2 regions of the Bacillus sp. ISL-46 genome follow, and region 2 is predicted to be linked to the other one. Evidence: riboswitches for the same ligand, from Rfam matches in the RefSeq annotation. Region 2 holds a riboswitch; the other holds the start of a gene.
The links. A riboswitch is a leader RNA that binds a small molecule or an ion and turns the genes downstream of it on or off. The one in region 2 is predicted to bind glycine.

Region 1 (5,416 bases), on a different contig from region 2:
GAGAGAATGAAGAAAAATATCTTGTTGGTTGATGATGAGAGATGGGTTCGAACAGCTCTTAAGTGGACGATAAACAAGTTGAAGCTTCCTTTGCAAGTGGTCCACGAATGTGAAAACGGGTTAGAAGCACTCGACTGGATTAAGCATAATGATGCAGACCTAGTGTTAACGGATATTCGAATGCCTATAATGGACGGGCTTTCGTTAGTAAAAGAATTGAGTCATTTAAAGAAGAAACAGGATGTCATTGTGATCAGTGTTCATGACGAGTTTCAATTTGTTCAACAAGCGATTCGAACCGGTGTAACCGATTACCTTCTAAAACCAGTAGAGGAAACCGAGTTAAAAGATTGTCTTGAAAAGTGGCTGGAAATGAAATCAAAAGAAGAGACAAAAAGGAATACTCCAAAAAATGAGGATGAAAATCTTCCTTCCTCAACGATTGAAAAGGTTTTGCAGTATTTAGAAAAAACAGCATTAGACCAAATTACACTGAAAGATGCGGCAGAGTCTGTCCATATGAATCCTAGTTATCTTAGTCAATTATTCAAACAACAGCTGAACAAGAAGTTTGTCGATTATATTACCGAGCTGCGAATTGAGGAAAGCAAACGTTTGTTACTGAATACAACCTTACGATTATCTGAGATTGCTGAGAGAGTGGGATACTCGGATTTAGCCTATTTTAGTAACAACTTTAAGAGGCTTACAGGCTTTTCACCATCAGAGTTTCGAAAATCAGCGCTTGAAAAGGTACCGGAAAAAACTCCATAAAGGTCGACGAGCCAAGAATCTAGTTTTTGGCTTCTTTTTTTTGATTGATTTAAGTTTGCGCTTAATTTATATCAATTTTGCGTTCTTATATGGTCTAAAGCTAGGACTTTGGCTATGGGTATATATATCTGAATTTTATAAATCTTAAAAAAACACAAATTCACCTAAAAATATTCTCTATTATTGTTTACCTTCTAAATTATAAACTTGAGGAAGCGACTCATGCGTTTGTTTGGGTCCGACCTGTTCAATCGAATTGGGATAATAATCCACGGATAACCATAGGCCCTGAAACAGGAATTACTAATGTTGATAGAATTATTGAGATTCAGAAAAAAGTTCCGACGATTACTGCGATTAACTTCACTAACCCGTGGTTGATTGATCAAATTGAGCCCCATGCTGGAGCGGTAATCAGCACGTTTGGCGTAAAGGCTGAGGCAATCGTAGACGTTATTCGTGGAAAATACAATCCGACAGGGAAACTTCCATTCACCATACCTGCTAACAAAGAAGCGGTAGACAACGAGGTTGGAGATATTCCAGGCTATGTAGAGGATCCTTCCTATGTCTATAAAAATAAAAATGGGGATTCTTACGGATTTGATTTTGGATTAACATATAAATAGGAGTTGAAGGCACATGAATACATTAAATTGTAATGGAAAAGTGTCTGTTAACAATGGTTTCTGTATTTCTATAAAATTATAATAATTAATTAAATTCAGAAAATTCATTTGACATCATTCCTTGAATAGACTAGGATTTAATTATATTCATAATTGCGGATGAGTATTGTGGGAGAGACTAAACGCATTGTTTAGCACCGAAGGAGCAAGTCCCAAAAATTGGGCTCAATCTCTCAGGTAAAAGGACCACAATAGGACGCGTCTCTGGAGAGCGCCATGTGCCACCAAAGGAGTTATACTCTCAGGTAAAAGGACAGAGGAAAATGGGGAACGCCTATTTTTCTCTGTCCTTTTTTTGTGGAGAAAAATAGTAATAAACAAAAAAAGGAGGAGGTAAACACAAAACTAATAATTGGAGAGTGCACATCATGATTGTCCTGTTGAGTATAATTTTCAGAAAAATGTAAGCGCTTATTTCTGCCGAATTGACTAATAAAATATTAAACATTCTCAAAAAGTAGAAAGAGGGAATTCATATGCAGGAACAAACATTGTCGAGAGGTTTAAAAAACAGGCACGTTCAACTTATCGCTATTGGCGGGGCTATCGGAACAGGATTATTTCTTGGAGCAGGTAGATCTATTCATTTAGCAGGTCCATCGATTTTATTTGCTTACTTGATTACAGGTGTCATTTGCTTTTTAATCATGCGTGCACTTGGAGAACTGCTTTTATCCAATTTGAAATATCATTCTTTTGTTGACTTTGTTAGAGACTATTTAGGTAATATGGCAGCATTTATTACTGGCTGGACCTACTGGTTTTGCTGGATTTCAATCGCTATGGCCGATTTAACAGCAGTTGGTCTCTATACTCAGTTTTGGTTTCCAAATGTACCACAATGGATGCCAGGATTAATTGCACTAGTCGTTTTGCTAATCATGAACCTTGCAACCGTAAAGCTTTTTGGCGAAATGGAATTCTGGTTCGCATTAATTAAAGTTATTGCGATTCTTGCATTAATTGTTATCGGGATTTTCATGATTATTAAAGGCTTTTCCACAAATTCAGGCGCATCCAGTTTCACGAATCTATGGAGTCACGGCGGCATGTTCCCAAATGGCATAAATGGCTTTATTCTCTCATTCCAGATGGTGGTGTTTGCGTTTGTTGGCATTGAACTTGTAGGACTTACTGCTGGTGAAACAGAAGACCCGGAAAAAGTTATCCCAAAAGCAATCAATAATATTCCTATTCGGGTATTAATTTTCTACATTGGCGCCCTTATTGTCATTATGAGTATTTATCCGTGGAACGCCATCAATCCAGCGAAAAGCCCATTCGTTCAAGTATTCGTGGCGGTTGGTATCGCTGCAGCTGCTGGTATCGTCAATTTTGTCGTTCTAACATCTGCAGCATCGGCATGTAACAGCGCCATTTTCAGTACAAGCCGGATGGTATACTCACTTGCCAGAGATAAAAATGCACCTGTACCATTTGCAAAACTTACTTCTCGTCAGGTACCTTCCAATGCATTGTTCTTTTCCACTGTTGTTATTTTAATTGCCATTGTGTTGAACTATGTAATGCCAGAAGGAGTATTTACGCTGATTACAAGTATTTCTACAGTATGTTTCATCTTTATTTGGGGTATTACTGTCGTCAGTCATTTGAAATACCGCAAAACCAGACCAGATCTAGCGAAAGTGAACAAATTTAAATTGCCGCTTTATCCATTTTCCAATTACTTAATCCTTGCCTTCCTAGCGTTCGTGCTTGTCGTACTTGCACTTGCGGAAGACACTCGTGTTGCCTTATTCGTAACACCTGTCTGGTTTATCATGCTGATTGCGATTTATAAGATGTTGATAAAGAAGGCGGATTATGCGGATCGGGAGAATTATGCGGATCAGGAGAATCAACAAAAAGTAGCAGAAAATTAAGTGGCAACCCAAAAAAATAACTTTTATTAATAAATAATGTTTCCGCTTTCAAAAAAGCTTGACTTAGATTGCATTTACTATTATTCTGAAAATAATAAAAATAAATAAGCGGAAGATGGTTGTGGGAGAGTGCAAGTTTACACGCCACCGAAGGAGCAAGTTCCAAAAAGACCCTTGGAACAAATCTCTCAGGTAGATGGAACCACAATTGGACGCAACTCTGGAGAGCGCAGATAAAGTATTTGCCACCAAAGGGGAAGGTTCTTAATCGAACTTAAACTCTCAGGTAAAAGGACAGAGAAGGGTAGAAGTAAGCCATGTGCTACCCTTTTCTGTCCTTTTTTGCGTGCAAAAAAGTATGTTTCGCTTCAGATTTTATCTTGAGAATGAACAGATAAAATCCGAGGTTAAACACAGATAGAGGTAGCTAAAACAACGAATCAAGGGGGAAACGGGATGAGTTTACAACAAAATGATTCAACTATTTTTGAAGCAATTCGGAAAGAGCAGCATCGTCAGCATCAAACATTGGAGTTGATCGCATCTGAAAACTTCGTAAGCCAAGATGTTTTAGAAGCAATGGGAAGTGTGATGACGAATAAATATGCAGAAGGCTATCCAGGGAAGCGTTACTATGGCGGATGTGAATTTGTCGATGTGGCAGAACAAATAGCGATTGACCGCCTAACTCAGCTGTTTGGTGCTAAATATGCCAATGTTCAGCCTCACTCAGGTGCACAAGCAAATTTTGCTGTATTTTTCGCTCTGCTTCAACCTGGTGATAAAGTGATGGGGATGAACCTCTCACATGGCGGACACTTAACGCACGGAAGTCCTGTTAGTGTTTCAGGAAAATGGTTTGAGGTAGTCTCCTATGGTGTGAGAGAAGATACTCAATTGATTGATTATGATGAACTGGAAGCGATCGCGAATAAAGAAAAACCGAAATTGATCATTGCAGGTACAAGTGCTTACACTAGAACGATTGATTTTGCACGGTTTAGACAAATTGCTGATCAAGTTGGCGCAAAATTCATGGTAGATATGGCGCATATTGCGGGACTTGTTGCAGCTGGTCTTCATCCATCGCCGGTTCCATACGCAGATGTTGTAACGAGCACTACGCATAAGACGCTCCGAGGACCGCGCGGCGGCATTATTTTAACAAATGATGAAGAGATGATAAAAGCCATTAATAAATCGGTGTTCCCAGGGATTCAAGGCGGCCCGTTAATGCATATTATTGCAGCTAAGGCGGTTGCATTCAATGAAGCATTGCAGCCAAGCTTTAAGGAATATGCGAAACAAATCATTCTAAATGCCGACACACTAGGCAAAACATTAAAAAATGAAGGTGCAGCCCTTGTTTCTGGTGGAACGGATAATCATATCGTCCTTTTAGATTTACGTCCGTGGAATTTAACTGGAAAAGAAGCAGAAAAATTATTAGAAGAAGCGGGCATTACTGTAAATAAAAATACGATTCCATTTGATCCAGAAAAGCCGTTTGTTACGAGCGGTATTCGCATGGGAACAGCGGCTTTAACGACACGAGGTATGAAACAGGATGATATGGTGAAAATCGGGAAAGTTATCGCAGCTGTTTTGAAGAGCAAAGGGGACAAAGTCGTACTTGAGAAAGCAAAAGAAACAACCAAAGCAATTTGTGGCGTCTATCCGTTATTTCAACAGGCAATCACAGTATAAGAAAGGGGTATGAGGATGGAATTTCAGAGTTGTTTTGACATTATTGGCCCGATTATGGTGGGACCGTCGAGTTCTCATACAGCAGGTGTCGTATCTATCGGGAAATTTATTTATGAACTGTTAGGAGATTGTCCACAAGAGGTCAATATTGTATTTTATGATTCCTTTGCTGAAACTTATCAAGGACATGGAACAGATAAAGCACTTCTTGGCGGATTGCTTGGGATGGATACCGATGATACACGCATTAAACATTCATTGGAGTGGGCAAAAGAGGTTGGCATGCAGTACAATTTCGAATTTGAAGATATCTGTGACTACTATGACCACCCAAATACAACAATCGTGACAGTGAAATACGAA
Region 2 (5,416 bases):
ATAATCTCGATTCCTTCTATAAATTGATCAACTAAATAATACGTGTACTTTTCATCCCAAGAAAACTTATTGATTCTTAAAAGTTCATCTGCAAGTATTTGAAACTTAAACTCCTCAATCAGGAGTTTTATTTGAAACAATTTATCCGGATTAAACCTAAAGCTGTTTTTATTTTCATGGCTTTTCTGAACATATTTTATAAAACCCTTGATATTTTCAGCCAACATATTCGCTTTTTGCATCTCGAAGTTCAATTTGTCCTCTCCTCAACGTCTAATTTCCAACCCATCTTTAAGAAGAGTGTATGTTTGGGGACGTTATAATGACACCAACAATACTATTTATCACGAAAAAGAGGCCTTAGAATTAAAGAATCAGGAAAAATTAGCGAACAATCTCCATAAAAAAGAGGCACAAATCCAATTTGATTTGCAGCCTCAATTTAGTTTAGATTTTATTATTTTATGAAGATGCTATAAGAGTCAATTCACACTGCTTTAGATAAAGTAATGTTTTGATCTTGATTATCTTTTCTTTTTTTCAAACTAACCATTGCTATAAAGGAGATACAGTAGAGTACAGCAAGATATCCCATTGCAATCGTAACATTAGCATGCTGCAGGATATATCCTACTAAAATAGGAGATAATCCCCCTAATGCTCTACCGAAGTTAAAGATAGTATTGGTTGCTGTACTGCGAATTTCTACTGGATAGTAATTGCTTATTAATGCACCGTAACCAGCAAACATTCCATTCGAGAAGAATCCTACAATCGCACCGCCGATTAAAAGACCCGCACTTCCTGACGCAAAGGAGTATAAAAAGACTGCGATTGCGGAAGCGAATAAGAAGATTCCGAATGACCGCTTCATTCCAAGTCGATCCATAAACTGTCCAAAAGTTAACATACCTGCAATCATTCCCGCAGCTGTACTAATCGTCCAAAGAGCCGAGTTTGAAACTGATAATCCCTGGGATTGTTGAAGCATGGATGGCAGCCAAATCATCAAGCCATTATAACCTGCAATTTGGACCGTTGCCATAATAGCTAAAGCAATCGTCGTAACTGAAGTTCTTGGAGTAGCAAACAATTGCTTTAAATTCCCTTGCTTTGGCACAAGTTGTTTTTTCTTTTGTGATGCAAGCCACACGGGTGATTCGTCTAATTTTTTTCGGACGATAAAGGCGAATATAACCGGAACCAATCCGATGAAAAACAATCCTCTCCATCCCCCAGCAGGCAGGATCATGGCACTAAGAAGAGCAGCCAGAATCACACCGTATTGTGCACCGATGCTAACATAAGAAGAAGCGCGTCCTTGTTTATTCTTTGGCCATGCTTCAGCCACAAGCGCCATACCAATTCCGTATTCCCCACCTGCGCCTAAGCCGGCAATAAACCTAAAGATGTATACTTGTCCAATATTTACGGCTAAACCAGTTAACGCCGTTCCGATAGCAAATAGTAGAATCGTATAGGTAAATATTTTAACTCTCCCAAATTTATCTGCTAAGATACCGAAAATGATTCCTCCAGCGAGCATACCTAAATTGGTAATCGAAGAAATAAGACCTCCAGCAACCATGTCAATATGAAACTCTGCAATAATCATCGACATCGCAAAGGAGATAAACATGATATCCATGCCCTCTAATGTTAAACCTGCTACTGATGCAACTACTGTTTTTTTACGATAATCCATTTTTGTCGTTCTCCTTTCAAGCCTCACAGGACTTTGATTAAAAGATAATGGGCAAAAATAAAATGCCCTTTCATCCAAAGGACAAAAGGGCATTCATATACATAATTAGTATAATGAAGTTTACTTTTGCCTTTTTGGCCTCTCTGGACCAAATTAAAGGAATTTAATTTCATCTAATAGTAACACGATACATATCATGTGACAATATTTTTATTATATTGCAAGAATTCTACTTTACGCAGATATTCTAATATTTTTTCCCTTTGTCCTTTTAAATGAATACACTATGAATAAAAGAATGAACCATAATGGTGTCATTAATAAAGCGACACGAGTTGATTCTGCAAATAGCATAATAATGAGAATAAATGCAAATAACGTGAGAACAAGATAATTAATAAATGGTGTAAACGGTGCTTTAAAAATCGACTTTTCATGTAAATCGGGGCGTGATTTCTTATATCGCAGATGACAAATTAAGATAATGCTCCAAACCCAAATAAAACAAATCGCACTAATCGTTGTCACGATACCAAAGGCTTGTTCTGGAATCAGCTTACTTAAAAGAGCTCCGACGGAAAGAACAAGTGCAGATATAAATAATGCGTTACTCGGTACATGATTTTTATTTAATTTAGCAAAATTCGCTGGTCCCTGTTGATGATTACTTAAATTAAATAATATGCGGCTCGTTGAAAACAATCCACTGTTACAGGCAGACGCAGCTGATGTTAAGACGACAAAATTAATAATTCCTGCAGCAATCGGAATACCAACTAAACTAAACGTTTTTACAAAAGGACTGTTTCCTGCATTCAGTTGCGTCCATGGATTGATGCATAAAAGGATAATAAGGGCTCCCACATAGAAAAACAGTATTCTTAAAGGTATTTTATTTATTGCAGATGGGATATTTTTTTGTGGATTGGATGTTTCGGCTGCTGATACACCTACTAATTCAACACCTACAAATGCAAATACAACCATTTGAAAAGAAAGTAAGAAACCTGATATTCCATTTGGGAAAAGACCACCATGGCTCCATAGATTTTTTACTGTAACCGTTCCTGAATCTGTTTGAAATCCAATAATTAACAAAATGACCCCTATGATGATTAAAGCAAGAATGGTGATCACTTTAATTAAAGCAAACCAAAACTCTAATTCTCCAAATAGCTTTACTGTTAATAAATTTAGTCCCAATAATAGAATTAAACAGACTATAGCAGGCATCCATTGTGGGATATCGAACCAATATTGTACATATACACCAACAGCAATAATATCAGCCATTGCTGTCATAATCCAACAAAACCAATACGTCCATCCAGTTACATAACCAGCCCACGGTCCAATATAATCCTCGGCGAAGTCCGTAAATGATTGATAGCCCTTATTTGATAAAAGAAGCTCTCCTAATGCCCTCATTACAAAAAAACATGCGATACCCACGATTAAGTATGCAATAATGATAGATGGACCTGCTAACTGAATGGCTTTTCCTGAACCTAGGAATAAACCTGTACCAATCGTACCTCCAATCGCAATCAGTTGTACGTGCCGATTTTTTAAATCTCGTTTTAATTCTTGTTGTACCACTTCATTTGCCCCCTCATTAGTAATAATTTCCTTTGTTCACTTTGTGAAGATATGAACAAATGGTTAAACTCCATGAAAAAAGAGATTGGAATTTCTCCAATCTCTTCGGTCATAAGAATAACAAATAATATCCATTACTCTTTTGTCAGAATAACAAATAAAACTCGTACTCTTCTGTCCTTTTGCCTGAGATTGTGAACCCTTCGGCGCCGCAGATTTCCTGCGGTCTCTCCAGAAGCTGCTCCTGCTATAGTTTGATCCATAGCAATCATAGCTTGCTTAGTATTTAATTTATGTAGAAGAACAAATGGTTCAAAATCCCCCGCTAAAAAAAGTTATGCATTATTACTTCTTATCTCACAAACTAAATTATTGTTAAATAATTTCTAATTTTAGTAGTATTCAATCACTTTGTCAATAATTAATTTCGGAGAATCTAGATTAATGGAGAAACAAAAAATGAACCCACTGCAAAGGATTGGGTTCATTTTTATCGCATTCGTGGATTCTGCATCTTTAATCTCCTAGTACCAAAAAATATTGAATATGATTTGCTGATATGGGCGTAATCGCCATAACACGATATCCGATACTCAGTAATTGCGACAAAGTTTCTGCACAATTTTGACGTGGAGGCTCAAACGGAGCATGGAAACTTTTATAAAGATTTATTAATTGATTATTGTTTGTACAGTGAAGCAAGATCACATGTCTACCAGTCCATGCTTGACCGATCATTGGTTGTGGTTGTGTTTCCCTTTTATTTCTCATTAAAATATTCCTTAAGTCGAGGTTTAGCAGGATCACAATTGGGTGAGTCAAGATTTGCCGATTCTGCTAATTTCATAAGATAATAACATTCTTCACGGTACATATGATCCGCCATTAGGGGGGCGAATGTTCCTAATGCTTGCTTACTTAGTCTGAGTTCTTCTATTTCATGTAGAAAATTTTGAAATAATTTTATTTCTAACTGGCTGTCTGAATTCATTTTTAACAAAGCAGGGAACGAGGTCAAATTAGTTCTTAAATATCCTGCTAGTTCAACTGATTTCAGGTAAAAATCTTCAAAGTTCTTCCTAAATGTATTACTTTTCTCAATGAGTTTCTTTTCAACACTATCTAAATTAGAGGAAATTGCCTCTGAATGACCCGCAGCATCTAATAACCATAAAAGATGATGATGTAGTTCATGGTAAACAGGAGGAGCTTCCCCTGCTTTTAGGTGTATTAAAATTCTTAAGTATTCCTCTAATTCATTGACCATATGATTAATAAAGGTTGGCGAAAGGTGAATTTTTATTTTCCCTATCAGATGTTTTCTTAATAAGTCCAATTTAAATTCCCGTAATCTTATAACCTCTGTTTCAGCTTCAATTGTTAATGGCACTAAATCTGAGGAATTTGCACGCTCCAGAAGTTTGTCAAAAACTCGAATAAAAGATGATGCCTTCTCAATTTCCTCTTTTTGAACGGGTGCAAGAGCTTCGAAAATAAGCCTCGAATGATCACCTAATATTTGGAGCCAAAAACGGTGTTCAAATTTTGCTGTTCTCGCAAAGACATCGTTCATGTTTATTCCTCCCAGTAAGAAATCCCCACACTATTTTGATGTTTATTCTTCTTATTTGCTTCTTATGACCAATGACATGCTCAGTGAATCCAGTGGCAAAGACAGTTACGATAATTTCTTCATCTAAGTTTTCGTTAATGACCGAACCAAAGATCATATTTAATTCCTCATGAGAAGCAGAAGCAACTATATCGGCTGCTTCCTGTACTTCAAAAAGACTTAAATTAATTTTCGACTCTCATTCTCACTGAATGATGTCTGACATCCTTACTTTTATAGCCGTATCCTTCCATATAGTGCATTACCTATACTTCATTCAGAAAAAATTCTAATAAAAAAAGGAATTCTCAGCGTTTTATAGAAGTGTTAAATTGGAGGTGTAGTGTTATGACGATAATATATTCACCTAGTGACGTACAGGAATTGCTTGGAATTGATGGTAGTACATTACGGAAGTATGCCATTCTCTTAGAAGGACATGGGTATCAAGTTCAGCGTAATAATAGAGGACATAGAACCTATATAGATAAAGATGTTAT

Region 1: another riboswitch for glycine. It lies ahead of J7E67_RS13640 (amino acid permease); the one in region 2 lies ahead of J7E67_RS09040 (amino acid permease).

The regions. Positions count from the first base shown of each region.
Region 1 covers NZ_JAGGQR010000021.1:50,004-55,419, reverse strand. Annotated here, with positions in the region: gene J7E67_RS13655 (sensor histidine kinase) at 1-10, shown strand, start outside; gene J7E67_RS13650 (response regulator transcription factor) at 7-774, shown strand; gene J7E67_RS31840 (glycoside hydrolase family 3 C-terminal domain-containing protein) at 897-1,403, shown strand; glycine riboswitch at 1,563-1,662, shown strand; gene J7E67_RS13640 (amino acid permease) at 1,940-3,346, shown strand; glycine riboswitch at 3,459-3,561, shown strand; gene glyA (serine hydroxymethyltransferase) at 3,803-5,053, shown strand; gene J7E67_RS13630 (serine dehydratase beta chain) at 5,069-5,416, shown strand, end outside.
Region 2 covers NZ_JAGGQR010000014.1:200,395-205,810, reverse strand. Annotated here, with positions in the region: gene J7E67_RS09050 (hypothetical protein) at 1-254, opposite strand, end outside; gene J7E67_RS09045 (MFS transporter) at 488-1,705, opposite strand; gene J7E67_RS09040 (amino acid permease) at 1,940-3,304, opposite strand; glycine riboswitch at 3,469-3,549, opposite strand; gene J7E67_RS09035 (DUF2935 domain-containing protein) at 4,065-4,877, opposite strand; partial or broken gene J7E67_RS09030 (cell division protein FtsZ) at 4,957-5,103, opposite strand; gene J7E67_RS09025 (MerR family transcriptional regulator) at 5,265-5,416, shown strand, end outside.